4 regions of the Actinomadura citrea genome follow, and region 2 is predicted to be linked to each of the others. Evidence: riboswitches for the same ligand, from Rfam matches in the RefSeq annotation. Region 2 holds a riboswitch; each other region holds the start of a gene.
The links. Region 2 has a riboswitch for cyclic di-AMP ahead of BJ999_RS25290 (CHAP domain-containing protein). Riboswitches for the same ligand answer to the same signal wherever they lie in the genome.
Positions count from the first base shown of each region.

Region 1: it holds a riboswitch for cyclic di-AMP, as region 2 does, so the genes downstream of both, BJ999_RS35505 (NlpC/P60 family protein) here and BJ999_RS25290 (CHAP domain-containing protein) in region 2, are expected to answer to the same signal.
Region 3: it holds a riboswitch for cyclic di-AMP, as region 2 does, so the genes downstream of both, BJ999_RS14145 (CHAP domain-containing protein) here and BJ999_RS25290 (CHAP domain-containing protein) in region 2, are expected to answer to the same signal.
Region 4: it holds a riboswitch for cyclic di-AMP, as region 2 does, so the genes downstream of both, BJ999_RS17750 (CHAP domain-containing protein) here and BJ999_RS25290 (CHAP domain-containing protein) in region 2, are expected to answer to the same signal.

Region 1 is NZ_JACCBT010000001.1:7,743,629-7,750,621, forward strand. It holds gene BJ999_RS35500 (MFS transporter) at 1-1,106, opposite strand, end outside; cyclic di-AMP (ydaO/yuaA leader) riboswitch at 1,428-1,566, shown strand; gene BJ999_RS35505 (NlpC/P60 family protein) at 1,577-2,278, shown strand; gene hpnH (adenosyl-hopene transferase HpnH) at 2,358-3,362, opposite strand; gene shc (squalene--hopene cyclase) at 3,424-5,286, opposite strand; gene BJ999_RS35520 (polyprenyl synthetase family protein) at 5,318-6,328, opposite strand; gene hpnE (hydroxysqualene dehydroxylase HpnE) at 6,325-6,993, opposite strand, start outside.
Region 2 is NZ_JACCBT010000001.1:5,425,117-5,432,109, forward strand. It holds gene BJ999_RS25270 (phosphatidate cytidylyltransferase) at 1-83, shown strand, start outside; gene BJ999_RS25275 (MFS transporter) at 127-1,407, opposite strand; gene BJ999_RS25280 (hypothetical protein) at 1,458-1,820, shown strand; gene BJ999_RS42345 (septal ring lytic transglycosylase RlpA family protein) at 1,907-2,653, opposite strand; gene BJ999_RS25290 (CHAP domain-containing protein) at 2,838-3,527, opposite strand; cyclic di-AMP (ydaO/yuaA leader) riboswitch at 3,542-3,691, opposite strand; gene BJ999_RS25295 (hypothetical protein) at 4,466-4,720, opposite strand; gene BJ999_RS25300 (hypothetical protein) at 4,780-5,040, shown strand; gene BJ999_RS25305 (hypothetical protein) at 5,015-5,236, opposite strand; gene BJ999_RS25310 (alpha/beta fold hydrolase) at 5,586-6,407, shown strand; gene BJ999_RS25315 (alpha/beta hydrolase) at 6,495-6,993, shown strand, end outside.
Region 3 is NZ_JACCBT010000001.1:2,997,702-3,004,694, forward strand. It holds gene BJ999_RS14140 (gluzincin family metallopeptidase) at 1-996, opposite strand, end outside; gene BJ999_RS14145 (CHAP domain-containing protein) at 1,036-1,872, opposite strand; cyclic di-AMP (ydaO/yuaA leader) riboswitch at 1,882-2,037, opposite strand; cyclic di-AMP (ydaO/yuaA leader) riboswitch at 2,173-2,371, opposite strand; gene BJ999_RS42940 (C40 family peptidase) at 2,867-3,829, opposite strand; gene BJ999_RS14155 (NYN domain-containing protein) at 4,091-5,356, opposite strand; gene BJ999_RS14160 (DEDD exonuclease domain-containing protein) at 5,660-6,993, shown strand, end outside.
Region 4 is NZ_JACCBT010000001.1:3,764,117-3,771,109, forward strand. It holds gene BJ999_RS43605 (SDR family NAD(P)-dependent oxidoreductase) at 1-350, shown strand, start outside; tRNA gene BJ999_RS17735 (tRNA-Pro) at 1,015-1,088, opposite strand; gene BJ999_RS17740 (serine hydrolase family protein) at 1,182-2,057, shown strand; gene BJ999_RS17745 (PP2C family protein-serine/threonine phosphatase) at 2,243-4,135, shown strand; cyclic di-AMP (ydaO/yuaA leader) riboswitch at 4,602-4,757, shown strand; gene BJ999_RS17750 (CHAP domain-containing protein) at 4,769-5,536, shown strand; gene BJ999_RS17755 (bifunctional glycosyltransferase/CDP-glycerol:glycerophosphate glycerophosphotransferase) at 5,741-6,993, shown strand, end outside.

The DNA of each region.
Region 1 (6,993 bases), 2.3 Mb from region 2:
GCGTAGCCGCTGCCCGCGTCGAGCCGGGTGAGGACGGCCAGCCCGGCCGCGGCGATGAGCAGGCCGCCGGCGATCAGCAGCCGGGCGGGCACGCGCCCGGTGAGCCGGGCGCCGACCAGGTAGCCGCTCGCGGAGTTCGCGACGGCCATCGGCAGGAACGCCAGCCCGGTGCGCATCGGGGAGAAGTGCGCGACCACCTGGAGGTAGTAGGTGAGCGTGAGGAAGACCCCGAAGGCGCCGACGACCGCGGTGGCCACCGCGACGTAGGCGCCGGCCCGGTTGCGGTCGGCGAGGATCCGCAGCGGCAGCAGCGGCGCGCCGTGCGTGGCCTGGCGCACGACGAACAGGGCGAGGGCCAGGGCGCCGATTCCCATCGGCGCGGTGGTCTGCCACGCGTCCCAGCCGTGCGGGGCGGCCTCGCCCGCACCGTACACGACGGCGGCCAGGCCGCCGGTGACGAGGACGGCGGAGATCCAGTCGAGGCGCGACCCGGGGAAGCTCGGCGGCGCCGGAAGGACGATGCGTCCCGCCACCGACGCGGCCGCGGCGATCGCGACGTTGACGTAGAGGCACCAGCGCCAGTCGGCGTACTGGGTCAGCCCGCCGCCGAGCAGCAGCCCGGCCGCCGCGCCGCTGCTCGCCACGGCGCCGTACACGCCGAACGCCTTCGCGCGCTCCTTGGGTTCGGTGAACGTCACCGCCAGCAGGGACAGGGCGGTGGGCGCGAGCAGCGCGGCGAACGCCCCCTGCAAGGCGCGCCCGACCACGAGGACCTCGAAGCCGGGCGCGGCTCCGGCGATCATCGAGGCGATCGCGAACCCCGCCAGCCCGGCCAGGAAGCTGCGGCGCCGCCCGACCAGGTCGGCGATCCGGCCGCCGAGCAGGAGCAGCCCGGCGAAGGGCAGGGTGTAGGCGGTGATCACCCACTGCCGGTCGGCGTCGCCGAAGCCGAGCGCGTGCTGGGCCGTCGGCAGCGCGATGTTCACGATCGTGGCGTCGAGGGCGATCATCAGCTGCGCGACGGCGATCACGACCAGCGCCGCCCAGCGCCGGTTCGGGGCGCCCGCGGACGGGCCGGACGCGGTCCGCGCCGTGATGGCGGTCATGGAACCCACCTCCCATTAAACGAAGGATCTTCCTCCAGATAGTAACTGGAGGTTTCTCCTCCGTCTATGGGGGCGGCGAAAACCGGCCGATCCCTCGGATCCCCCTGGGCGGCGGGGTTCGCGCGGGTCGGCAGGGCACTGAGCTGCGGAAATGATCTGCGAGGACCTTGCCGTCCCTTGGTGATTTCAGTACCTTTGCCACTTCGAGACGCCTTCCAGGCGTTTTGTCCCACTCAGGTGGGCCGGGGTGCCATCCCCGCGCAACAAGGCCCGCGACCCCCTCGTCGACCGGGCCCGCACATCGTCAGCGCCGCTCTCTCTCAGCGGCACCCGCCGAGTCCGCCATGGCGCGGAGCCGGGGACCCAACCCGCACTGGGGTGAATCGGCCTGCTCAGGCCGTAGGGCGACTTCCACGTCCGAACCCGTCAGCTAACCCGGTAGGCGGCACATGGAAGCAAGGAGCCCCCCTTTGAAAGGCAAGCACAACAAGCCCTCGCGTTTTCCCCGGCCCAACCCTTGGGCCACGGTCACGCTGACGGGTCTCGCCGTCCTCGGCGTGACGGCGGCCGTGCCGACGGCCTTGCAGCACGCGTCCACCGAGACGGTCGCCGCCGTCCAGACCGTGCCGAAGCAGCGGACCGCGCCGCAGGATCAGGTCAGAGCACAGGCCCAGGTCCACAAGGAGTTCAAGCCGCCGGCGAAGGCCGAGCCGTCGACGAAGGCCGAGCCCCAGAAGCAGGCCGCCGAGCCGGAGCCGGACGATCGGTCCAAGGTCATCACGCGGGCCGAGACCTGGCATCCGCACTCCGACCAGCGGATCCCCTACAGCCAGACCAGCACGCACAACGGCTACCGCACCGACTGCTCGGGCTACGTGTCCATGGCGCTGGGGCTGTCCAAGCCCGGGACGAACACCGTCGGCCTCACCTCGTCGCGGTACACCGAGCGCATCGAGATGTCCGAGCTGAAGAAGGGCGACCTCGTCATGGACGCCCTGGGCAGCAACACCACCCGGCACGTCGTCATCTTCGAGAAGTGGGCCGACAAGGACCACTCGTCGTACTGGGCCTACGAGCAGCGCGGCCGGTACGGAACCGACCACCGGACGCTCGACTACGGGCTGTCCTCGGACGACGAGTACAAGGCGTACCGGCCGACGTCCCTCAAGTAGGCCGCCCGGAAGGCCTCGGGAACGCCCGGCATCGGCGGATCGCCGGTGCCGGGCGGAACGGGCCGGGGAGCGAGACGGGTCAGACGGAGCGGACGGCCCGCAAGGACTCCTTCAGGGAGCCGAGGGTCGAGAAGACGGCCGTGGGTTCGTAGCCGCAGTGGGCCATGCAGTTGGCACAGCGGGAGTCGCGTCCCCTTCCGTAGGAGTCCCAGTCGGTCTCGTCCAGGAGTTCCCGGTAGGTCTGCGCGTAGCCGTCCGACATCAGGTAGCAGGGACGCTGCCAGCCGAAGAGGGAGTAGGACGGGATCGCCCAGGCCGTGCAGGGGAAGTCGACCTTGCCTTCCAGGAAGTCCAGGAACAAAGGCGAGTGGTTGAAGCGCCACCGCTTGCGGTTGCCGTTCCCGAACGCCTTGCGGAACAGCTCCCGCGTCTCCTGGACGCCGAGGAAGTGGTCCTGGTCGGGTGCCTTGTCGTAGGCGTAGCCGGGCGAGATCATCATCTCGTCGACCTCGAGGTCGTCGTTGAGGTAGTTCATGACGTCGATGACGGTCTGCGGCGTGTCCGTGTTGAAGATCGTCGTGTTGGTGGTGACGCGGAACCCCCGCCGCTTGCACTCCCTGATCGCCGCGACCGCGTCGTCGAAGACGCCGTCCTTGCAGACGGACTCGTCGTGGCGTTCGCGCAGGCCGTCGATGTGCACCGCCCACGCGAAGTACGGCGACGGCGTGAACTTGTCGATCTTCCTGGGTATCAGCAGCGCGTTCGTGCACAGGAAGACGAACTTCTTGCGCCGGACGAGCTCGTTCACCAGCTCGTCGATCTGCGGGTGCATGAGCGGCTCGCCGCCCGCGATGGAGACCATCGGCGCGCCGCACTCCTCGATGGCGGCGATGGCCTGCTCGACCGGCATGCGCTTCTTCAGCACGTCGTGCGGGTGCTGGATCTTCCCGCAGCCGGCGCAGGCGAGGTTGCAGGCGAACAGGGGCTCCAGCTCGACGATGAGCGGGAACTTCTCCCGGCCGCGCAGCTTGTTGCGGAGGATGTAGCCCCCGATGCGAAGGCTCTGGCGGAGCGGCATGCTCATGGTGTCCGGACCTCCTTGTGCAGGGTGAACTCGGTGGCCCCCACCGGCCCGCGCGCCCGCCTCATGTCGCGCCGTCCAGGTAGCGGCCGAGGGCGCTGACGGGGAAGACCAGCCGGTACAGGTGGTAGTTGATGTAGAAGTCGCCGGGGAAGCCGGTACCGGTGAACTGCTCCTCGTCCCAGTTGCCGTCCGGGCGCTGGTGGTCGACGAGCCACCGCACGCCGGCCTCCACGGCCGGAGTGCGCTCGCCGGCGGCGAGCAGCGCCAGCAGCGCCCAGGCCGTCTGCGACGGGGTGGACCCGCCCCGCCCGATCCACGCGGGGTCGTCGTAGGAGCGCAGGTCCTCGCCCCAGCCGCCGTCCGGGTTCTGGTGGTCCTCCAGCCAGACCACGGCGCGCCGGATCGCGGGCCTGCCGGGACGGACCCCGGCCGCGACGAGCGCGGGCACCACGCTGCCCGTTCCGTAGACGTGGTTCGCTCCCCAGCGCCCGAACCACGAGCCGTCCGCCTCCTGCGCCCTGAGCAGCCAGACGACGGCGCGCCTGACCACGGCCGACTCCGCGAGGCCCTCCTTCGACAGCGCCTCGACGACGTGGGCGGTGACGTCGGCGGACGGCGGGTCGATGACGGCGCCGAAGTCGCAGAAGGGCAGCTTGGTGCACAGCTCGCGGGTGTTGTCGGCGTCGAAGGCGCCGAAGCCGCCGTCGCGCGAGGCCATCCCGTCCAGCCAGCGGACGGCCCGCCTGATCGGCTCCTCCGCCTTCGGGAAGGACGCCCTGCGCAGCGCCAGGATCGCCTCGGCGGTGTCGTCGGTGTCGGGGTAGACGTCGTTGTCGAACTCGAACGCCCAGCCGCCCGGCGGGACGTCCGGCCGCTTCACCGACCAGTCCCCCGGCCCGCGGACCTCCTCGCCGACCACCCACTCGGCCGCCCGCAGCAGCGAGGGATGGTCGGCGGCCACGCCCGCGTCGGCCAGGGCGTTCATGGCGAGCACCGTGTCCCAGACGGGCGACTGGCACGCCTCGAGACGGCGCCCCCGCTCGTCGCGGATCGTGAAGCGTTCGAGCCCGTCCAGGCCGCGCCTGATGACCGGATGGTCGAGGCCGTAGCCGAGCTCGTGCAGCGCCATCAGCGAGTACACCCACGGCGGCTGGATGCCGCCCCAGCAGCCGTCGGCCTCCTGCCTGGCGATGATCCAGTCGGCGGCCCGGCGCAGCGCCGCCCGGCGCAGCGGGCGCACCGGCCGCCTCTCGTACACGTGCAGGACGCGGTCGAGGGCGTTGAACGCCGCTCCCCAGCCCCGGGCGTCCTTGGCCGGCATGACGCCGCAGCGCAGTTCGGGCAGGTCGAACGGCAGCGCCCGGACGGGACGCAACGACCCGAGGATCGTCAGCGGGACGATCGTCTGCCGCGCCCAGCACGCCCAGTCGTAGACGTTCAGCGGGACGCGGCTCGGCAGGAACATCAGCTCGGGCGGCATGACCGGCAGGTCGTTCCAGGACCACTGCCCGAACAGCGCCAGCCAGATGCGGGTGAAGACGCGGCTGCCCTCGATCCCGCCCGCCTCCCGCACGTACGCGGCGGCCTCGCGCATGTGCCCGGCGTCCACCGGGTCGCCGGCGAACCGCAGCGCGACGTACGCCTCGATCGTCGTGGACAGGTCGGCCGGGCCGCCGTGGAAGTTCGCCCACGTGCCGTCGTCCCGCTGCCGGGAGCGGATCCAGCGCGCCGCGTCCTTGGTGTCGGCGTCGGAGCGGATGCCGAGGAACTGGCGGAGCAGGAGGTCCTCGGCGTCCATGGTGACGTTGGTCTCCAGCTCGGCCTTCCACCAGCCCTCGGGCGACTGAAGGCCGATCAGGTGGTCGCGGGCCGCCTCCACGGCGGCGGCCGCGCCGGTGAGTCCGGACACGTCGGTGGTGGTCATGCAGCGCTTCCCTTCTCGCCGGCGCGGCGGGTCAGTGGTCCCGGGAGGTGACGAACAGCGCGATGTCGTGGAACTCGGCGGCCACGGGATCGTCCACGCCCGAGTCGTCGAGGTGGCGCCCGGCGGCGGCGACGCGGCGGTCGGCCTCGGCGGCGGCCCAGTCCCGTCCGCCCGCCGCCTCGACGAGCCGGGCCATCTCCCGCAGGGCGTCCTCGGACGGCGGCCCGGGGTCGGCGTACAGCGCGGCGAGCCGCCGCGACTCGGGGCGCCCGGCGTTCAGCGCGTACACGACCGGCAGCGACTTCTTGCGCGCCCGCAGGTCGGCCAGGACGGGCTTGCCGGTCGTGTCCGGGCTGCCCCAGATGCCGAGCAGGTCGTCGACGAGCTGGAACGCGAGGCCCATCTCGGCGCCGAACCCGGTCAGGTGGGTGACGAGCCGGGCGGGGCCCTCGGCCAGCATCGCCCCGATCGAGCAGGCGCAGGCGAGCAGGGCGCCGGTCTTGCCCGCCGCCATCGTCAGGCACTCGTCGAGGGTCACGTCGTCGCGCTGCTCGAACCCGATGTCGAGCGCCTGGCCCGCGATGAGCCGCTGCGTGGCGGCGGTCAGCGCGCGCGCCGCCCAGTGGGCGCCGCGCGTCTGCTGCTCCAGGAGCAGGTTCTCCGACAGCGCCATCAGCGCGTCGCCGCCGAGGATGGCGGCGGACGGGCCGAACACCGTCCACGCGGCGGGACGGTGCCGGCGGGTCCGGTCGCCGTCCATGATGTCGTCGTGCAGCAGCGAGAACGCGTGCACGAACTCGACGGCGACGGCGCCGGGCAGCGCCGTCTCCTCGGACGCGCCGGCGGCCCGTGCGGACAGCAGCGCCAGCGCGGGACGCAGCGCCTTGCCGCCCGCGGCGGCGGGCTCGCCGTTCTCGTCGGTCCACCCGAGGTGGTAGGCGACGACGCGTCGGGTCCACGGGTCGAGCCGCTCCGCGCAGGCGCGCATGGCCTGGTCGACCAGGGCGCGCCCGCCGGTGACCGAGGTCGGGACGGCGGTCATCGGCCGCTCACCTCCGAGGTCGTCCGGTGCAGGTGGCGGCGGACGAGTCGGGCCGCGGTCAGACCGCTGCGCACGGCTCCCTCCATCGTGTCGGGCCAGCCCGTGTCCGTCCACGCGCCGGCGAGGAACAGCCACGGCAGCCGGGTCGCGGACGCGGGACGCAGCGCGTCGCTGCCGGGGCTCTGACGGAACGTCGCGTGCCGCTCCCGTGTCACGAAGAAGTCGGTGACGCGGGAGCGGCGGGCGGCCGGGAACAGCCGCTCCAGTTCGGCGAGGTACACCGCGCGCAGCTCGGCGGTGGGCGTGTCGATCCAGCGGTCGGCCGCCGAGACCGAGACCGCCAGGTACTGGCCGCCGCCGGTGAGGCCGCCGACCGCGGTGCGGTCGAACACCCACTGGACGGGCGAGCCGACCGCCGCGGCGAAGGGCAGGTCCGCACCGTCCACCCGCAGGACGGGACGGTCGTAGACGACGTGGACGTTGACGATCGGGCTGGATCCGAGGCCGCCCCAGCGCGCCCGTTCAGGGGCCGCCTCCTCGGGGACGATCGCGGCCGCCGCCCGGTGGGGCACGGCGACGACGACGGCGTCGGCGCCGACCGGGGAGCCGTTCACGACGAGCTTCGGCCCGGCGTCGATCGCCGTGACCTTCGCGTTCAGGCGGAT
Region 2 (6,993 bases):
CCTGGCTGGCGGGCGCCGGCGGCCTGCTCGACAGGCTCGATTCTTTCCTCATGGCCCTAGTGCTCGCCGTGGCACTCGGCTGATGACCGCCAGGTCTGCCCGCAGGCCTTGGTGCGGACCAGTGCCTCAGGAGTCGGGTGCTGCGGCCGGGGTGTCGTATCGCCGGAGCACGCCGAACCAGCCGCAGCCGATGATGACGCCGATCAGCAGGCCGGCGGCCAGGAAGGCCGGGCGTGGGTCGTGGCCGGACGCCTTGGTCACCGCGCCGGCGACGGTGGCACCGACAGGGGTCGCCGCGACGAACAGCGCCCGTGCCGCCGTCGTGACCCGTCCGAGAAGCTCGCGGGGAATCCAGCGCTGCCGGGTGCTGCGGTTGATCACGCTGGCGATCGACACCGCCCACACCTGCACGGCGTTGGCGGCCAGCAGGGGCGCCCATCCAGTGCTGGCTCCCATGACCAGCAGCGAGCCGGCCGCCAGCAGGATGCCCAGGCTGATCGAGGGCAGCGCACCCAGCCGCGCCGCGATGAACGGAGCCGTGACCGCCCCGGCGATCCCGCCGGCCCCGCCCGCCGTGATCACGGCGGCGACCAGCGGCGTCGGAAGGCCCAGCTGCACGCGGGCGAAGTAGACGATCAGGGTGTCCACCGCCAGGCAGAGGTTGACCAAGGTCTGAACGATGGTGAGGGCCAGCAGCGGGCGAAAGCCGACGATGAACCGCAGGCCCTCCCAAAGATCCTCACCGAGCCTGCGGAGCATCAGGCGGGCCGACCTCGGTGTCGTCCGGGCCCGGTCGGCTCTGCCGGGTGCCAGAAGACCGGCCGACCGCGCATCCCGGGCGCCACCGCCCCGCGTCCGCCCCGCCCTCACCTCGATCAGCAGCGGCACCAGGGTGGCCAGCGAAACCGCGAAGGTCGCCGCGTTGATCAGTAACGCGGTTTCGACACCGATCCAGGTGGCGAGCAGAGCGACGATGGCCGGGCCGACCATCTGCGACGTCCGCCCGGCGCTCTCCAACACCGAGTTGGCCCTCAGCAACCCCTCGGCCGGGAACAGGTCCTTCACGGCGACGGTCAACGCGGCGTCGAAGAACACCGTGGCCGCCCCGCCCACGAACGCCAGGGCCAGCACGCCCCCCAACGGGGCAGCCCCCAGCCACACAAGCCCGGGAAGGACCACGAAGACCCCGGCGCGGAGCACATCCATGGCGACCAGCACCCTCCACGGATTCAGCCGGTCCACGACCGGCCCCGCGGGCAGTCCGACCAGCAGATAGCCGATCCCGCGCGGGGCGGCCGCCAGACCCGCCGCCAACGGGTCACGGGTCAACTGCAGGACCAGCAGCGGCACAGCGAGCACCGCGCAGCCGTCACCGAGCAAAGACACCGACTGCCCGCCCAGGAACAACCGACGAGCCCGCGATGAGGCTTCCGTCATGTCCTCCAGCCCAGTCAGCGTTGAGCCGTGTCGAGCCGAGCGCCCTGCACCCCGACCCGACGTGGTGGGCCTCGGCGGGGCCGTCTTTAACGTTCGCCAGAGACGGTAATCAGCACCAGCCCGCCGGAGAAGTCACCCTTGATGTTGAAATCGACGCGTGCTCGGTCGACGGCAAGGGAGCCCAGGCTGCGGCCTTGTCGCCATGGCGGTTCGTCATGGTCTTCGGCGTGGTCGGCCTCCTGGCGGACACCGTCTATGAGGGGGCCCGATCGATCACCGGTCCCTTTCTGGGGCCGCTACTGGAGCTGGACGATCACAGACGACGGCACCGCGACAGTCCGCTGACAACGACGTCGCTGCCTGCATTTCTGCCCCGGACGTGACGGACCCCGCTCTCGTCCGAGGACGGGAGCGGGGCCTGTGGTGGGGGGTCGGGGTGGCCAGGAGGGGATCACCTGGACGGGCTTGGTCAGCCGAGGGGCTTCGGGGCGCCCTTCTTGCCCATGCCGTGGCCCCAGGACAGGACCTCGTACTTGACGCCCTTCAGGTGGCCCGCCGAGGTGCCCGTGTCGTACTTGCTGTTCGGCTTCTTGCCGTCCACCAGGTGGCGGAAGGTGTAGGTGTCGAGGTCGAGCATGACGCCGCGGTGCGACGGCTCGCCCGGCCCGCGGTCCCCGACGAAGCCGGTGACGCTGCGCCCCTTGTAGGTGACCTTGACCTTGGTGTGCATGGGCCAGCTCGGGCTGGCGAACAGGCCCTTCTGCATCGGCTTGCCGCCCGCCGGGGCGCCGGTGTCGCCGTTCACGCCCGAGCCGTCGTCCCAGAAGTAGGACGCGGTGGTGCTGCCCGACAGGACGGCGTGGCTCTTCGAAGCGGCCTTGCCGGTGGTGTGGCGGGTGGCCTTCGCGTCGTGCTGCCCGGCCACCTGCTGGCCGGTGACCTTATGGCCGGTGACCTTGTGCCCGGCGGCCTGCTGCCCGGTCACCACCTGGTCGGTGACCTTGTGCCCGGACACCAGCTGGTCGGTGACCTTGTGCCCGGACACCTGCTGCCCGGTCACCAACTGCCCGGTGACCTTGTGCCCGGTGACCTGCTGCCCGGTGACCGTGTGCGCCATCGGCTTGTCCGCCGGGGCCCCATGGGCAGCCTCGACCGCCACGCCCGCGACCAGGATGCCCGCGAGGGCGGTACCGATAAGGGCGGTTCGCTGCTGCATGTTCATCCTTTGCTCGGTGGGCCGGGCGCCGGGCCATGCCTTCGGCGTGATGGACTCGCCGTTCGGGCATGACGGATCCGGCGCACGGCACGTGGGCGTGCTCGCGACGTGGGTGTGATCGCGCGGGTGGAGAGGGGGAGCACCGCTTGACGGTGCGGGCAAGGGGCCGCTCAGCGGCCCCGGCTCACCGGTACTCGGGGTAGCCGTAGCCGGCGACGGTGGAGGTGTCGCGGACCTTCTTCTTCACCGCGTCACCGGTGTTGCCCTCGATGGTGTTGATGGTGCCGTCGTGGTTGTCCTTCACGACGATGCCGACGTGTTCGACACCCTTGATGCCGCCGCCGTTCCAGGCGAAGAAGACCACGGCGCCGGGCTTCGGCGTCTGGCCGAAGCGGCCGGTCTTCTTGAACCACTGGGCGTGGCTGACGGTGTAGGCGTCGGCGCCCATTCCCTTGGTGCCGGTGTGCTGGCCCAGCCAGGACACGAACATGTCGCACCAGGACTGGCCCTTGTAGACGGAGGCGCTCTCGGCACCGATGCGGTGGGCGTTCAGCTCGCCCAGCGACGAGCCGATGTACCAGTTGTTGAACTTGCTGTTGCCCGAGGCGTCCTCGTGGGTGCCGACCTGCGTGCGGGCGAGCTTGATGACGTCCTGCGCGGAGGCGCCGGCCTTGGCGCTCTGGCCGCCGGTCTTGGCGCCGTTGGCGTCGGCCTTGGACACCTCGGCAACGTGCGCGGTGTTCGCGGGCTTGGTGTCCGCCTGGGCGGACGGGGCCAGGGAGGCGAAGCCGAACACACCTGCCATTGAGAGGACGGCTCCGGCGGCCACGCGGGTGCCCATGCGCTTGGTCAGGTCGAAGGTACGAGCGGTCATGAAAAGGTTCTCCTGAGTTCTTCCAGTCCGCCTACCGGGTTAGCTGTCGGGTTCGGGCGTGGAAGTGGCCCTACCGCGACCCCGCGCACGGCGGGGGTGCGGATTCACCCCGGTGTTTCGGTGGGTCCCCGGCTCCGCTCGGCCGTGATCGGCGCTCTGCGGACTCGGCGGCGGACGTGCCTTGATCGGCCGTCCTGATGATCAGGGACTTGATGCGCCCTTCATGATCTGTTCGGGCGCTCCGGACGGGCTTCCCCGTCGGTCACAGAGCCACAACAGGTTCAAGCCGCCCCATATTTCGTCAAGCACGCCCCAACGACCTGACCGACCTGCAAAGACTTCACAAAACCCCCTCAACGCAAGGGCTGCGGTCCAGTCAAGCTGGACCAAGATTTTCGGTGCGACACCCTCAACCGGACCGCTCAACGGTGCCTGAAATTTGCGTACCGCTCAGCTCGTCATCCTTGAGCTATCGGACTGAGCCGACCGGGCCCGAGCGTGGAGGCGGATCCCCCGCCGCCTACGACGATGCCGGAGGCGAGCCGGTGAACAACGCCAGGGTCGGAGGAGCAACGCGGGGTTCTGGACCGAGCACCGTGCACGCCAGGCCACCACCGTGAGCGGCGAGGTCGGCGCTCACGGCCGTCATTCACCTCGTCGTGGGCGCCCCGCCCGGCGTCCGCAGCGACTCCGTACTCCGACCACCGGCTCAGGCGGATCGTCTGATCGCGGGGAGCGTCGTCAACTCCCTGGCCCTGGCCACGGCATCCCTCCGGCGATCGCCATGGCCGCGGCGAACGTGCCGGCCAAGCCGCCCACACCGGCACCAGCCTCACCGGACCGCCGTAATCCGCTCCGTTCCGCCCGCCCTTCAAACTCCGCACCCGCAAGACGCTCGATATCACCCGCCTGCTGACCCGTCCTGTTCTCCTCCCGACCTACTCGGCCGCGATCTGCTCCCGAACGGAGAGCCACGCATGCCAGCAGTCTGCGGGCGGAATGTCGGAGTACCCGCGAGATCGCTCAAGGTCGTCTGCGACGCTGAGCGGGACGGTCATGCATACCGCATCGTCGCGGATGGCGAGCACCTCCGCTTCCGTCAGCGGCTCGCCCTTCTCCTGCTCAGCCGCATGCAGGATCACCACCAGAGCCGGCATGAAGACGGCGCAGAGTGGGTCTTCGTCGTGGGACATCTGTTCTCCAGACTGCTCAGGTCACGTTTCGGGCCCGGAAGGCCGAGGACGCCGAGCGGATGACCGACCGCGTGCGCACCTTTGCCGGATACCGGAAATACCACGGATACGGCATGATCAGCCGCTCCTTCGCGTACGAGCAAGCCCTGCTCCGAGAGGTCGAACGCCTCGTGCACAACATCCGGCGCGAGGTCGAAGACGTCTTCTACCTCAGGTTCGAGGAGTTCTGGGACGTCGTGCTCCATCCACGGCACCCACGCGGCCTCCATCGAGCGAGCCGGGGTGTGGGGCCTGTCACGTCTCGGCGGCCACCAACCTGAACCAGGCGCGCCCCTGGGCACGCGAGTGGAGCGGGTGCGAGCCGTGGTCGCGCAGGCCGGTCAGGTCCTGAGCCAGCATGGCGCGCGCGACATCGGTGTCCACCAGGGCGCCGTGCGAGGACGTTCCGAGGGAGCCCGAGGAGTGGACGGGACGGACGAGGCGGTGGCGGCCGATGGCTTCCGGTCCGGCGACCACGGCGGCGACGGCGACGGCGACGGGGGACGGTCTCGGGCGTCACGCCGGGGGCGCACTCGGCGAGGACGAGCCCGGCCGGGGTCACGTCGACGGCGAGGTCGGTGATGATCCGGTGGACGCAGGACACGCCGGTCAAGGGGAGGGTGCACGTAAAGCGAAATTCACCGTCTTACTGCCAGGCTTTCCACACTCTGAAGTTAAGTGCTCATCCTTCGAGGGGAGGGAGGATCCATGCCCAGCGTGGCAAGTCGCGGGCCATGGACAGGACCGAGTGTTCTACGGACTCGACGAGACCGGTGGGGTCGACGGTGTTCCGTATCGGCCTCGCCTTCAACAGGGAGCCGGTGCCATGAGCACGATCACTACCCATGACGGTACGGAGATCTATTACAAGGATTGGGGCGAGGGCCCGGCCGTGACGTTCTCGCACGGCTGGCCGTTGAGCTCCGACGCATGGGACGGCCAGATGCTGTTCCTCGTCCAGCACGGCTATCGGGTGGTCGCGCACGATCGGCGCGGTCACGGCCGATCCAGCCAGACCTCCACGAGCAATGACATGGACGGCTACGCCGACGATCTCGCCGCGGTGATCGAGGCGCTCGACCTCAGGGATGCCACGCTGGTGGGCCACTCCACCGGCGGCGGGGAGGTCGCGCGCTACATCGGCCGGCACGGCACGAGCCGGGTGGCCAAGGCGGTCCTGATCGCGGCGGTGCCCCCGATCATGGTGAAGACCGAAGCCAACCCCGAAGGCCTCCCGATCGAGGTCTTCGACGACATGCGCGAGGCCCTCTTCAACGACCGTTCGCAGTTCTACCAGGATCTGGCCATCCAGTTCTATGGCGCCAACCGGCCCGGTGCCGGCATCTCCCAGGGAGTGCTGGATCAGTTCTGGCTGTGGAGCATGCAATCGGGTCTCCTCAACGCCTACGAGAGCATCAAGGCCTTTTCCGAGACCGACTTCCACGACGACCTCGCCAAATTCGATGTGCCGACTCTGGTGCTGCACGGCGAGGACGACCAGATCGTCCCGGTCAAGGACTCGGCGATCAAATCCGCCCGGCTGATCAAGGGCGCCAAGGACGTCTACTACCCCGGCGCCCCCCACGGCATCACAGCCACCCACCAAGACCAGCTCAACGCCGAACTGCTGGCCTTCCTCCGAAGCTGACCGGCACACCCGGTTCCGAGCGCTTCCGTCGATCGGCGAGCGGAGGAGGCGACGAGTTGACTTTCACCCGACCGAAGGAGGGTTGGCATGCCGTCAATCTCTGAGCGGGAGTACCGGGAGATCGAGGCGGCCAACGCCTCTCACAACACCCCGGTCGTCCTCATCCACGGGCTCTGGCTGCTGCCGAGCAGCTGGGCCAACTGGGTGGACTTCTTCACGCAGGCGGGCTACGCACCGCTGACCCCGGATTGGCCGGACGATCCGGAAACGGTGGAAGCGGCCAGGGCGAACCCGGGCGTCCTCGCCAAGAAGACCTTGAAGCAGATCGCCGACCACACCACCGAGATCGTCAACGCCCTGGACAGGCGGCCGGTGCTGATCGGGCACTCGACCGGGGGTCTTCTGGCGGAAATGCTGGCGGGCCAGGGCCTCTCGGCGGCCACGGTGGCCATCGACCCCGGGATCTTCCGGGGCGTTCTGCCGCTGCCGGCCTCCGTGCTCAAGGCGGCGGGCCCATTCCTGGTCAACCCGCTGACGCGCGATCGCGCGATCACTCTCACGTTCGACCAGTTCACCTACGGATGGG
Region 3 (6,993 bases), 2.4 Mb from region 2:
CTCGCCGGCCGCCGACCGGGTGCTGATCTTGACGTGCCGGTAGCCGACGTAGTCGGCGAAGCCCTCGATCAGCCACAGCGGCGTGCGCCGGTCGCGTGCGCCGCCGGTGGCGACGTGGGTCAGCTCGTGGGCGAGGACGACGTCGCGGCCGAGTTCGTTGAGGCGGCCGAAGGTACCGGGGGAGACGATGACGCGGTCCTCGCCGCGGCCTCCCCCGGCGGCCGGGGCCACGGTGGCGAGCGCGGCGATCTGGCCGAGGCTCTGCCCGGGGCCTGCGAGCGCGGAGGCGAGGGTCGCGTCGGCGGGGACGAGCGCGACGACCCGCTGCGCCCACCCCTTGCCGACCACGGACGTGACGCCCGGGACGGCCGCGTCCAGCCGCCCGGCGATGCCGTCGAGGCCGGCGCCGTCCCCGATGACGAGGCCGGCGCGGCCCCTGACCACCGTCAGGGGGCCGCAGTCCCAGATGTCGGTGTCGTCGGCGAGGCCGCGGGACGTCCCGTCGCCGACGATCGTCCACGTCCCGGCGCGCGGGGCCAGCGTGAGGTAGCGGGTGCGGGCCACGTCGCTCCGGTCGAAGCCGCGCAGCCGGTAGCGCACCTCGACGCGGACGACGGCGGTCCCGCCGTCCACGGCCTCGGTCGTGACGATGCGCTCCCGCCAGCCTTCCAGGGGGAGCTTCCGGAGGTTCCCGTACACGCGGGACTGGGCGTCCTGGAAGGCGGCGGGGGCGTCGCCCACCGTGGCGAGGAACGCCATGCGGTCGCCGTCGCGGACGGCGCGGGCGCGGTTGGTGAGAACGGCGGCGGCCGTGTGCGGGCTGAAGGTCCCGGCGGCCCGGGAGGTGGGGCGCGCGCCGGCGCCCGCCGCCCCGCCGCCGGAGCGCGCGCCCGCCAGGCCGGCGCCGCCGGCGAGGAGGGCGCCGATCCCGCCCGCGCCGAGGGCGAGGACCCTGCGCCGCGTCACGGGGGCGTCCTGCCCGGGGCCTTCCTCCATGGGCGCGATCCTATGCAGGGCGCGGGACGGGGGGCGCCGTCACGACCGGTAGTCCGGGTAGCCGTAGCCGACGACGACGTCTGTGGAACGTTCCCTTACGCGGACGGCGTTGTCGGTGTTGCCCTCGACGGTCTCGATCGTGCCGTCGTCGACCTTCTTGATCACCATGCCGACGTGCTGGATGTCGTCGACGGACTCGCCGCCGTCCCACGCGAAGAAGACGATCGCGCCGGGCCTCGGCTCGGTGCCCCAGCGGCCGTGCTCCTGGAACCAGCGGGCGTGGGCGACCGTCCAGGCGTCGCTGCCGATCTGGTCGGTGAAGCCGATCTGCTCGCCCACCCAGGAGACGAACATGTCGCACCAGTTCGCGTCCCCGTAGCCGTCGAGGGAGCCGCCGTCGCGCGCGAGCGTCTCCTGCGCGCGGGACGTGGCCATGTACCACTCCTGGAACTTGGTCTCGCCGCCGCCGTCCTCCTCGACGCCCACCTGCGAGCGGGCGAGCCCGATGGCCTGCGCGGCGGTGGGCCGCGACTTCGCGGCGGCCTTAGCGGAGGTCGTCGCCTGCGGCCGCGCGGGCCGGTCCTTCTTCTTCGCCGGGGCCTTCGGGCCGGTGGTCTCGGGCTCGTCCTCGGACGAGCGCCGGGACGTGAGCCTGGACGGGTCGCCGTGCGCCGTCAGGCCCGGGGCCAGGTCGGCCGCGGCGGCGGGCCGGGCCGGGGCGGAACCGAACGGCAGGACCGACGCCTGGGCGGTGGCCGCGGCGGTGCCGATCACGGCGGCGCCGACGACCACGCCGCCGGTCGTCCGCCACGTGAGGGACAGGGAGTTCGGCTTGCGGTGCCTGCCGGGGGTCTTCTTGCAGTGCGAGCGTGGCACGGGGGGATCTCCTCGACTTCCATGCCGCCTACCGGGTTAGCTGACGGGTTCGGGCGTGGAAGCCGCCCTACGGCCCGTGAAGGCAGGCCGATTCACCCCAAAAAGGACGCAGTGGGTCCCCGGTTCCACGACGGCCGCGCATGCAGGGCACGGCGGTCCGCGGACTCGGCGGTGACGTGCCCGGGGGCGGGCACGCCGGTTCGGATGGGGAATCTCGGCGGGCGCGGACGCCCGCGGAGTGCAGGGGGTGGGGGCGTGGCCGCGTGGCGGCCACGCCCCAGGTAACGCTGCGGGATTCACTCCTTCTCTTCCAGACGCCTACCGGGTTAGCTGACGGGTTCGGGCGTGGAAGTGGCCCTACGGCGGCTCCCACCGGACTGCGGAGAGAGACGCGCCGATTCACCCCGGGTGCCGGAATGCCCGTTCGGAGACGTTGTCCGAACTCCGGCGGATATGGGTCCCCGGTTCCGCACTGAAGCGGATTCGGCGCTGCCGCTGCGATCCTGGGGGCGAGATGGGGCCCGGCGCGGGACCTGTCTCCCGCGTGCGAACGAGCGGCGCCTGATGTTGTGGGTGGACGGCGGCCCGTCTCCGGGACCGTCCGGGGATCTGCCCCGTGTAGGCCACCGCGGCTGCGCGCTCAGCGCCATGCACGCTGCGAGCGTGCGCACGGTGGACGGGACAGGCCGGTCTGCGTCGAGACCGTGCGGCGCCTTCGGGCGCCGCGGGACGGCACGTGGGGCGTGCCGCCCTGGGGGAGCGGCACGTGGATCGCGCCGCCGTCACGCGGGTGCTGGATGCGCCGCGTGGGGCCGGGGCGCCGGGTGGGCGCCGCGGGGCCGCGGCGTCTGGAGGGCGCCGTGAGTGGTGACAAGGTACCAAAACCCCAAAGGAAGGCAAACCCCCCCAAAACCAACAACGGACCAGGTCAGGCCTGGTCCGTTGTCGATGAGGCTCCGTCACGCCCGCGGGGCGGGGGTGTCGGGGCGGTGCGTCAGGGGCGCCCTGCGCCGTAGTAGTTGCTCAGGTAGTAGCCGGAGGTGATGTCGGCGATCCTGACGACGTCGCCGGTGTGCGGGGCGTGGATCATCTTGCCGCCGCCCACGTAGAGGCCGACGTGGCCGAGGCTGCTGAAGAACACCAGGTCGCCCGGCTGGAGGTTGCTCTTGGCCACCCGCTTGGTCGCGGCGTACTGGGAGTTGGTGGTGCGGGTGATGCCGACGCCCGCGGCGGCCCAGGACTTCATGGTGAGGCCGGAGCAGTCGTAGGAGCCAGGGCCCTCGGCGCCGTAGGAGTAGGGCTTGCCGAGCTGGGCGTAGGCGAAGTCGAGCGCCGCGCGGGCCGGACCGCTGGCCGGCCCGTTGTAGGTGCCGCCGGTGCCGCCGCCGGGGCCGCCCGAGCCCGACGGCGTGTTCGGGCTGAGCCGGCGCACGATCGCCTTCTGCTTCTTCACCTGCTTGTCGAGTTCGAGCTTCTGCTTCTTCAGCTCGTCCTGCTTCGACTTCACCTCGTCGTAGGCGGACTTCGCCTGGGACTGCTCGCGGCGGAGCCGCTGGGCGGTCGCGAGGAACTGGGTGAGCTGGGAGCTGCGCTCCTGCGACAGGTGCGAGAAGACGGCGGCCTGGTCGAGGATCGACTGCGGGTCCTTGCTGCCGACGAAGCCGGTGACGTCGGCCGAGTCACCGTTCTTGTAGGCGGTGGCCGCCATCTGAGCGATCTTGGACCGCTGCTCCTCGAAGCTGGCCTGCTCCTGCTTGCTCGCCTTGGTCGCGGCGTCGAACTTCTTCTTGGCGACCTTGAGCTTCTCGCGGTTCTGGTTGAACTGCTCGACCTTCTGGTCCATCTTCTCGTTGAGCTTGTCGAGCGCCTTCTGGGCCTGCGCCCGGGTCGGCTTGGGCTCGGCGTGCGCCACCACCGGGGAGCAGGTCAGGGAGACCGCCACGGTCAGGCCGGCCACGGCCGCCAGGCGACGGGAGCCGCCTCTGCCCGCAGAGCCTGCCCTGCGGCCAGGCCGCTGCGCCGGTGCCCCGATGTGATCATTGGCCACGGTCGGTTTCGCCCCTCTCGTCCACGACGTCAGCCGCCGACATTAGCGAGGGGCAACAGCTGTCACAACCGATTCATCACTCTTTGATTGACATCTGTGTATATTGTCCACTTTCAGTGACGACATGATCACTTACGGCGAGGCTTGCCTTATCGGAGCCTTATCGGCACCTTAGGAGCGGCCCAGCCTGCGCAGCAGCAGGGAGGACGGGCAGGGACGCGCGCTGGCGCGCCGTGCGGCGTCGGCGACCTCCCGGTCGGACGACACCACGACCACCGACCGGCCGGGGGGCTCGGCCCGCACGAGCTCGCCGATCAGCTCGTCGGCCGTCTGGCCCGGGCGGCTGAACAGCACCCGCACGCCGCGCGGCGCCGCGATGGCGACCGGCGCGTCCAGTTCCGCGCCGTCGAACACGCACGTCACCTCGGCGCGCGTCTGCGCGGCGAGCCCGCCGAGCCCCGAAAGCAGCCGGCTGCGCTGGTCGGCCAGCGGCAGCTCCCCGTACCCGGTCTTGGTGACGTTGTAGCCGTCCACCACCAGGTGCACCTGCGGAAGCGTCAGCAGTCGGTCCAGCAGCTGCGGGTCGCTGTCGGACAGGGCCCGGCCGGGCAGCGCGCGGTGCGCCAGCCGGTCCGGCTCCAGACCGCCCACCGCGTCGGCGGGACGGCCGATGGTGGAGGGCAGGGCCAGTTCCCGGCGGACGCCCTGCGCCGCGTCCACGAGCGCGTCCAGCAGCATCCGCAGCCGCACGTCGTCGACGTTGCGGCCCTCGCGCGCGGCCCGCTTGGCGGTCTCGGCCGCCTCCTCCGCCCGCACGGCCCGGGCGCGCAGCTTGCGGAGCTCCTTCTCCGACGCGGCGGTCGACTCGCGCGCGGCGGCGAGCTCGCGATCGGTCTCCGCCGCGACCGCGTGGGCGCGCTCCTCCGCGGCCCGGAAGCGGGTGCGCGCGTCGTGCAGCTTGCGGCGCAGGTCCGCGACCTCGGCCTTGGTCTCGCGCAGCTCGGTGCGCAGCTTGGCCAGCTCGGCGCCGCGGGCGTCGCGGGTCGCGGCCAGCTCGGCCTTCAGCGCGGCGATGCGGCGCTCGGCCTCCTGCTCCTCCGACGCGGTCGCCGAGCGCGTCAGCTCCTCGCGCGCGGACTCCACCAGCCCGGTCCAGCCCGCGGGGCGCAGCAGGTAGGCCAGCACCGCGACGCGCACCGGGTCGGCCGCGGGCGGCACCTCCCCGCCCTCGACCGCCTCCACCAGGTCGGCCTGCGCCTCCCGGAGCGGCACGGCGACCCGGCGCCGGAACTCCCCGTCCTTCTCCAGCACCGCCGCGATGTGCTGGCCCGCGAGCCTGGCGCGCTTGCGGCGCTCGAACCGCGCGAACCGGCGCAGCGGCACGGGGACCTCGTCGGAGGGCAGCGACCCGATCAGCTCGGCGGCGACCTCCACCACGCCCTGCCGAACGGCCTCGGGCAGCGGGCGGGTCGGCTTCTCCGCGGGCTCCCCGTCGCCGGGGGTCGCTTCGGGACCGCTGTCGATGATCCCGCTCCTTCCGGGCTGCGCCGCCGGTGGGCTGTGTGTTCCCGAGCGCGCCCCGCCCTAACCAGGGCGAACGTGCGATCGGACGGATCGCGCCCGGCCCTCGGCGGGATGCCTCCCGCCCGTCCTCGCGGCCCCCGCCCGGCGGGACGTCCCGGCGCCCCCCAACCCTAGCGGCACGAAGTTCTGTCGGTGGGGTCCTCTACGGTCGCGCACATGACGGCTGCGCACGGTGTCCAAGGGCGCGGAGTCCCGGGGCGCGGAGCCCAGGGGCACGGCGTCCAGGGCACCCTGGACGACCTCGGCACCCCCCTCCGCGACGTCACTTTCGTGGTGGTCGACCTGGAGACCACCGGCGGCTCGGCGGCCGACTCGGCCATCACCGAGATCGGTGCGGTGAAGGTGCGCGGCGGAGAGGAGCTCGGCGAGCTCGGCACGCTGGTCGATCCGGGCGGTCCCGTCCCGCCGTTCATCACCGCGCTGACCGGCATCACCACGGCGATGGTGACGGCCGCGCCGCGGATCGAGTCGGTGCTGCCGGCGTTCCTGGAGTTCGCGCGCGGCTGCGTCCTCGTCGCGCACAACGCCTCGTTCGACATCGGCTTCCTCAAGGCCGCGTGCGCCGCGAACGGCTACGCCTGGCCCGCGTTCGCGGTCGTCGACACCGTCGACCTGGCGCGGCGCGTGCTCTCCCGCGACGAGGTGCCCAACTGCAAGCTCGGCACGCTGGCCCGCTTCTTCCGGACGTCCAACGAGCCCACGCACCGGGCCCTCGCCGACGCCCGCGCCACCGTGGAGGTGCTGCACGGCCTGATCGAGCGGCTCGGCTCGTTCGGCGTCACCTCGCTGGAGGAGATGCGGGGCTTCGCCAAGGCGCCCACCCCCGAGCAGCGCCGCAAGCGGCACCTCGCCGACGACGTCCCCTCCACCCCCGGCGTCTACCTGTTCGAGGACCACGCCGGCGAGGTCCTGTACGTGGGCAAGAGCGGCGACCTGCGCTCGCGCGTGCGCAGCTACTTCACCGGCTCGGAGACGCGCCGGCGCGTCCGGGAGATGGTCGGCCTCGCCGAGAACGTCCGCACCATCGTGTGCGCCACGGGGCTGGAGGCCGAGGTCCGCGAGCTGCGGCTGATCGCCGAGCACAAGCCGCGCTACAACCGCCGCTCCAAGTTCCCCGAGCGGGCGATCTGGCTGAAGCTGACCGTGGAGCCGTTCCCGCGGCTGTCCATCGTGCGGGAGTGCCGCGCCGACGGCGCCCGCTACCTCGGGCCGATCTCCTCGCGGCGGCAGGCCGAGGAGGCCCGCGCCGCGCTCCACGAGGCCGTGCCGCTGCGGCAGTGCACCCAGCGGCTGACGCTCCGCCTGGTGGAACGCGGCAAGGCGCGTTCGTGCGCCCTCGCCGAGCTCGGCCGGTGCGGCTCGCCCTGCGACGGCCGCGAGTCCGCCGACGCCTACGCCGTCCACACCGGGACGGCCCGCTCCATCATGGAGGGCGACGTGCGGCCCGTCGTGGCCGCCGCGCAGGTCCGCATCGACCGGCTGGCCTCCGA
Region 4 (6,993 bases), 1.7 Mb from region 2:
CAGCCAGCCTGCTCTACACCGGCATCAAGTCCTACGTCCTCAACACCTCCCAAGCCCTCGACATGGAACTCAAACCCCACGGTATCCACGTCACCGCCCTGTGCCCCGGCTTCACCCACACCGAATTCCACGACGTCATGGGCACACGCGACAAAGCCAACCACCTCCCCGGCATCCTGTGGCAGCAACCCGAAGCCGTCGTGGCCGAAGGATGGACCGCCGTCCAGAAAGGCAAACCCGTCTGCGTCCCCGGCCTCGTCAACAAGATCTCCGCCGCCGCCATGAAACCCCTGCCCATCCGCCTGGGCTACCTCGCCGGCAAAACCCTCAACCCCTTCAAGAACAGCTGAACCCCCTTACCTCCCGTACATCGACCACCAGCCCGGCCCGCCGCGAAGCCCGACCACCCCGGAGCCCATCGGGGGCTTCTCAGCCACCCCGAGGAGGAGGGGTTCGAGGCGAGCGGCGGCCTGGCAGCATCGGACGACCGGGGACGAGGCGGACGCCGTCCACTCCACCGCCGGATCCGTGGACCAACACCGGATTTCATGCCCTTGCCTCCCGGCGACCCGCGGTGGATCCAGTGGCAGGCACTATGACTGATCTTCATCCCAGTCGGGCTGGTCGGTGTCGGCGGAGCGCGCGGACGCCGGTGGGGCCGAGGTCGGGCCGGCTGAAGGAGTAGGTGCCGTTCACGTTGATGTGGCGGCGGGCGAACGGTTCCGTGGAGGAGCCCGGCCGCCGCGAAATGACCTTGCGGTGTCGATCGGCTGGGGCGGCCTGTGCTGGTCATCGGGCGCTCGGTTGATCGCGGGTCGCCGAAGGGCGGGCAGGCGGGTGGCGGGACGTGTGAACATCCGGTGGGGCGGAGCGGGCGGAGGCCGGTCTTCCTGGTCCCGTGTGAACCGGTCGAGTGCCGCTGGGGGCGGCCTAGTTCGCTAACGAACGGCTAACTAACGATCAAGAGGCCGGTTCTCCGTGGTGGAGAAACGGCCTCTGAGCTGGTCTTTCTTGTCGGGACGGCGGGATTTGAACCCACGACCCCTTGACCCCCAGTCAAGTGCGCTGCCAAACTGCGCTACGTCCCGGTGCCCGTTTGAGCGGGCGTGATTACTCTAGCGCAGTCTGCGGGGTCGTGCGTACCGAGATACGGGGGCGCTGATCTCTGGTAGGCAGGCCTGATGGTGCGTTTGCGGGCGGTGCTGGCCGGGGTCGTGGGCCTGGGGCTGGTGTGCGGGTGCGGGGACGGCGGAGGGACTCGGTCGGTGAGCGGGAGTCCTGAGCCGACGGGGTCCGAGCCGCGGGCTTCGGCGGCGCCGTCCAAGGCGCCGGTCGTGCGGGTGCCGGCGGGGGTGCGGGCCTCGTACGAGGTGTTCGACCGGGGCTCGGGGCGGGTGGTGGCCGCGCGGGCGACGCGGCGGACGTTCCGGTCGGCCTCGGTGGTGAAGATCCTCATCGCGCTGGACTACATGGATCGGCATGAGGTGTCGGATGCCGACCGCCGGCTGCTGGTGCCGATGCTGCGGTCGAGCGACGACGGGGCGGCCACGGAGTTCTGGCGCCGGGGCGGGCGGGCGCGGATCATCGAGCGGATGGTGCGGAAGGCCGGGTTGGAGGACACCGCGCCGCCGCCCGCGGAGAAGCCCGGGTTCTGGGGTTACACGGCGCTCAGTGCGCGGGACGTCGTGCGGATGTACCGGTATCTGCTGGACGAGGCGCCGGAGGGGCAGCGGGAGTTCGTGCTCGCGCAGTTGCGGAGGTCGACGCCCTGCGGGACGGACGGGTTCGACCAGACGTTCGGGATTCCGCGGGCGGTGGAGCGGCCGTGGGCCGTCAAGCAGGGGTGGTCCGGGTTCGGGGAGACGCCGGCGGAGCCGTGCAGCGTGCGGCCGGCGGCGTGGCGGCCCGACCTGGGGCTCGGACGGCCCGTGCTGCACACGACGGGCGTGGTGGGGGACAAGATCGTGGTGGTGCTGACGCTGCATCCGGCGGGGACGTCGTTCCGGACGGCGGCGGCGCGGATCACTTCGCTGACGCGGCAGGTGGCACGGGTGTGACGTGGGTCACAGGACGTGGAACTGGTCCGTTTTGAGATGGTCACCGGAAGCGGTCGAGTTCGGGCGTGCAGGGAAAACCCGGGCAAAGATCTAGAGTCTTTGCCCGTGGATGGGCGAATAGCCCCTCACTGACGTATGTAGCTTTTTTCTCCCAAGGGCAGGTGACGCCGAACGGGGGACAAGGGTTGGCGGAAGCGGAGGGCACCCAGCCCGGGGTGCACGTTGCGGACCTGGAAGACCTGCGGGGAGCCGCGCACGACCGTGCGGTCATGGCGGAGGCGCGGGTCGTGCTGGCCCGGCGTCTCGGCGTCCCGCCGGGCGAGGCCCTGCAGCACCTGATCTGGCTCGCGCGCGACCTGGACATCGAGATGGCCGAGGCGGCATCGCTGCTGGTCAAGGACGGGGGCGGCGGGCCGGTGGGGGCCGTGCTGGCGGGGCGCCGGGCGCCGCGCGCCGAGGAGGTCCCCACGGAGCGCCAGGCCGTCCTGTCGGAGGCCGAGGACGTGCTGCGCCGGGTGACGGCCGAGGACACCGCGGGGGACGTGGAGATCCTCGCGCGGGTGCCCGACGATCCGGCGGCGACGGCGGTGCTGGAGGGCGCGCTCGACTCCGCGGCCCATCTGGTCCCGGTGCGGGGGCCGGACGGCAACGTGGCCGACTTCCTCTTCGCTGAGCTCAACGGCGTCGCCAAGGACATGTTCGGGCGGGGCCGGGAGGAGCTGACCGGACTGCGGTTGCTGCGGACGGACCCGGGGGCGGTGCTCAGCGGGCTGTTCGACGACTATGTCGGGGTCCTGGAGTCCGGGACGCGGTTGGAACGTCCCTCGATCCAGTACTCGACCGCTCAGCGCGGCCTGTCCCGCTCGTCGCGGATGAGCGTGCGGTGCGTGCGGGTGCCGACGGGCGTCTGCGTGACCTGGCGGTACCACCTGACCGAGGACCGCGTCGCGCGGCGGCTGGAGCGGGTCGAGCGGCTCGCCCTGATCGGGTTCGGGGAGTGGGACCTGGCGACCGGGGAGGCGGACTGGACGCCGCAGATGCTGGCCAACTACGGCCTCTCTCCCGACGAGGTGCCGCCGATGCCGCACGACCTGCCGAAGGTCGTGGCCGACGACGACCTTCCGCTGGTCGAGGAGGCCGTCCAGACGATGTTCTCGCGCCGCGAACCGGTGGAGGCGGAGCACCGCGTGACCGGCCCTGACGGGGCGCCCCGCCATCTGTGGGTGTTCGCCGAGCCCGTGCTCGGCGAGTCCGGGCTGCCCGTCTCGATCAACATCGTCTCGCAGGACATCACCCGGCGGCGCGGGGTGGAGCACGCGCTGGCCGAGACCCGGCGGCAGATGCTGCGCCAGCAGGCGCGGACGGCGCAGGAGCGGCGCGTGGCGGTGACGCTGCGGCGGGCCATCCTGCCGGACGAGGACGAGGTCGAGCAGCTCCCGGGCATGCGCACCTCGATCCGCAGCATGGCGGCGGAGAGCACGGCCCGTATCGGCGGCGACTGGTTCGCGACCCGTGCGCTGCAGGACGGGCGGGCGATGTTCGCCATCGGGGACGCCGCCGGGCACGGGCTGCCGGCGGCGGCGGCGATGGCGCGGACCCGGAACGGCCTGCTGGGCCTCGCCTGCACGGGGGAGCGGGCGGGACGGCTGGTCGGCTGGCTGAACGAGCTGATCGGCGCCATGGACCCGCCCGCGACGGGCACCGCCATCGTCGCCCACTACGACCCGTCCCGGCACCTCCTGGAGTGGACGTGCGCGGGCCATCCGCCGCCGATCCTGGTGCGGGACGGGCGGGCGACCCCGCTGGAGGTGGTCCGCGACCCGATGCTCGGCGCCATGGCCGGCTGGGAGTACACGACGATCACCACCGGGCTGAAGCCGGGCGACATGCTCTTCCTCTACACCGACGGCCTGGTGGAGCGCAGGGACGCGGATCTGGACGAGCGGATCGCCCGCCTGACCCACATCCTGCAGGACTCCTCCACGCGTCCCGACCGGGTGCTGGACGAGGTTCTCGCGCGGATGGAGCACGACCGGGCGGCGGACGACACCACGCTCTTCGCCATCCACGTGGAGTGATCGTCCGAGCCTCGCGGTGACGAACCGCACGCCTGACCAGCGGAGATCGCCGAATGTGACGTGCGCCTCACCCGGAGGGGCGGGCGGGTGGTGGAGACCGGGGGCGGGAGTGCCGGCCGCCCCCCATTCGATCTTCTTTACCTTTTCCCGAAGGCCCGGTAAGTACGGCGGGCAAGGGGCTGAGGGGCGTCTCGACAAAGATCGGGAAGAGGCGGCGCCGTCCCGGTGTTGGGAGTCTCTTGGAAGGGCCTTGAGCAGGCAAGACTTTGCTTTATGCCTGGTTTGCTTTTCTTGAGAAGGTTGGTACCTTCGATCCCGAATCACGCAACGCGTCCCATGCGTTGCCACCGGCCGCACCATGCGCGGCCGAGGATCGCGGAGCGGAATCCGCACGCGATGCGCGCCAGTGACGCGCGCCCCCTCATCAAGATCTGTCAGTGAGAAATCCGTAAACCTGCACCGCTCGCGCGGTGCGAGGCCGAGTCCGTCCGGTCAGTGCGACCGGAACGGAGCCGGGGACCCACGTTTCTGGGGTGAATCGGCGCGCCCGAGAGTCGCGCCGTAGGGCTGCTTCCATGCCCGAATCCGTCAGCTAACCCGGTAGGCGCCATGGAAGACAAGGAGATTCCCTGCATGTCCGGTCTTTTCGATCGACTTTCGCTCAACCGCCTCAGCCCCGAGGACAAGGCCGTCGGCGTCGCCGTAGGCGCGGTCCTGGCGGGCGCGGTCGGGCTCTCTGTGGTCAACCCCCTCGCCGGCGGCCGCGCGGTCGCCGACACCTCCACCCAGACGGCGGTGGTCGCCGAGCAGGGCACCACCGCGCACAAGTCCTCCAAGGCCAAGACGGTGAAGGCCGAGAACGCCGCGGCCGAGGCCCGGCGCGAGGGCTTCAAGGTCCCCCCGCACGCCGTCAAGCCCGCTGAAGTGATCAAGCTCGCGCAGAAGCAGGTCGGCATCCACGAGGGCAAGGGTGGTGAGACCAAGTACCACAAGTGGTACGTCTCGACTCCCCAGGCAAAGGCCACCGCCAAGCGCGACGGCGGCTTCTCGGTCAAGGAGTACAACGGCGCCCAGTGGTGCAACATGTTCGTCTCCTGGCTCGGCGCCCAGACCGGCGTCAAGAACATGGGCTGGGACGCCTACACCGTCCAGCACGCCAGCTGGTTCAAGCAGACCGATCGCTGGGGCCACACCGCCAAGCCCGGCGCCGTGGTGTTCTACGACTGGCAGGACGGCTCGAAGGCCGGCATCGGCGACATCGACCACGTCGGCATCGTCGTCAAGGACAACGGCAACGGCACCATCTCCACCATCGAGGGCAACACCGACAACGCGGTGCAGAAGAAGGTCCGCGACAAGTCGCAGGTCGTCGGCTACGGCTACCCCGACTACGCCCGCTGACGCGACGCCCTACGAGACGGCGCACGTGTGACGAAGGCGCCCGGCCTCCCGCCGGGCGCCTTCTGGCGTTCCGGGTGTTGTGCCCAATGCCTCCGCTGACGGTGGGTAATGCTAAGCGTTGACAGCCTTTGATCCCCCTTGGAGCTCAGTGCGGAGTTCCTGGATAGGTATCCAGCACGCCGGAGTCTGCGGAGGGGGATGCCCATGGCGGTGCGCCCGGATGTCAGCGTGGTGGTGATCGCCTACAACGACGCCCGGAGGCTTCCGCGGGCGGTGGCCTCGGCGCTGGCGCAGTCCCTGGGCGGCGTCGAGACGTTGATCGTCGACGACGCGAGCACCGACGGCACGGGCGAGGCCGCCGACCGGCTCGCCGCAGCCCATCCGGGGCGGGTCCGGGCCGTCCACCTGCCGGTCAACTCCGGCGGCTGCGGCCGCCCCCGCAACACCGGGATCGAGGCGTCCACCGGCCGGTACGTGATGTTCCTCGACAGCGACGATCTGCTGGACCGGCACGCCTGCCTCAACCTCCTCGCCGCCGCCGAGGACACCGGCGCCGACATGGTCTCGGGGCTCTGCGACCGGATCTTCCTCGACCTGCCCGAGGGCGCCAAGGGGCGGATCCGCCCCTGGTACCCGTGGCTCTACCGGCACAGCGTCGTCTACGACTCGCTGAGCGAGAACCCCGATCTCCTCTACGACACCCTCTCGACCAACAAGGCGTACCGGCGCGGCTTCCTGGAGGAGCACGGGCTGCGGTTCGTCGAGCGGCTGCACTACGAGGACCTGCTGTTCACCGCCGAGGCCTACCTGGAGGCGGGACGGACCGCCCTGATCCCGCACCGCGTCTACAACTGGCTGGTCAGGGAGCGGACGCCGGCGCCGTCGATCTCCAACCGGCGCGCCGAGCCGGCCAACTTCGCCGACCGGCTGGAGATCCACCGCCGCATCGACATGCTCTTCGCGCTGCGCGGCGCCTACGACCTGCAGCGGGCCAAGGACGTCAAGTTCGTCAACCACGACCTGGTGCTCTACCTGCGCGAGCTGCGCGACCGCGACCCCGACCACCAGGCGCGCTTCCTCGACCTGGCCGCCGCCTACCTGGCCGAGCTGGACCCGCGGGTCTTCGAGCAGGCCAACCCGCTGCCCGCGATCGCGGCGCACCTGATCCGCGAGGGCGACCACACGGGGGCTCTCGCCGCCGCCGAGTACGACCCCGTGAAACGTCCCGAGCTGCGCGCCCGCCTCGTGGAGCGGGACGGGCGCGTCTACTGGGGGGCCGGGCGCCCGCGCGGCACGCTCGGCCGCCGCGTCCTGGACGTCACGGCCTTCGGCTTCCACGTGCGGCCCCTCCGGGAGCTGCGCCCGGCGAACACCGTCACACGGCTGGAGACGCGCGGCGGCCGCGTGCTCATGGCCGGCTACGTGCTGAACCCGCTGGAGCGGATCCCGCGGGGAGC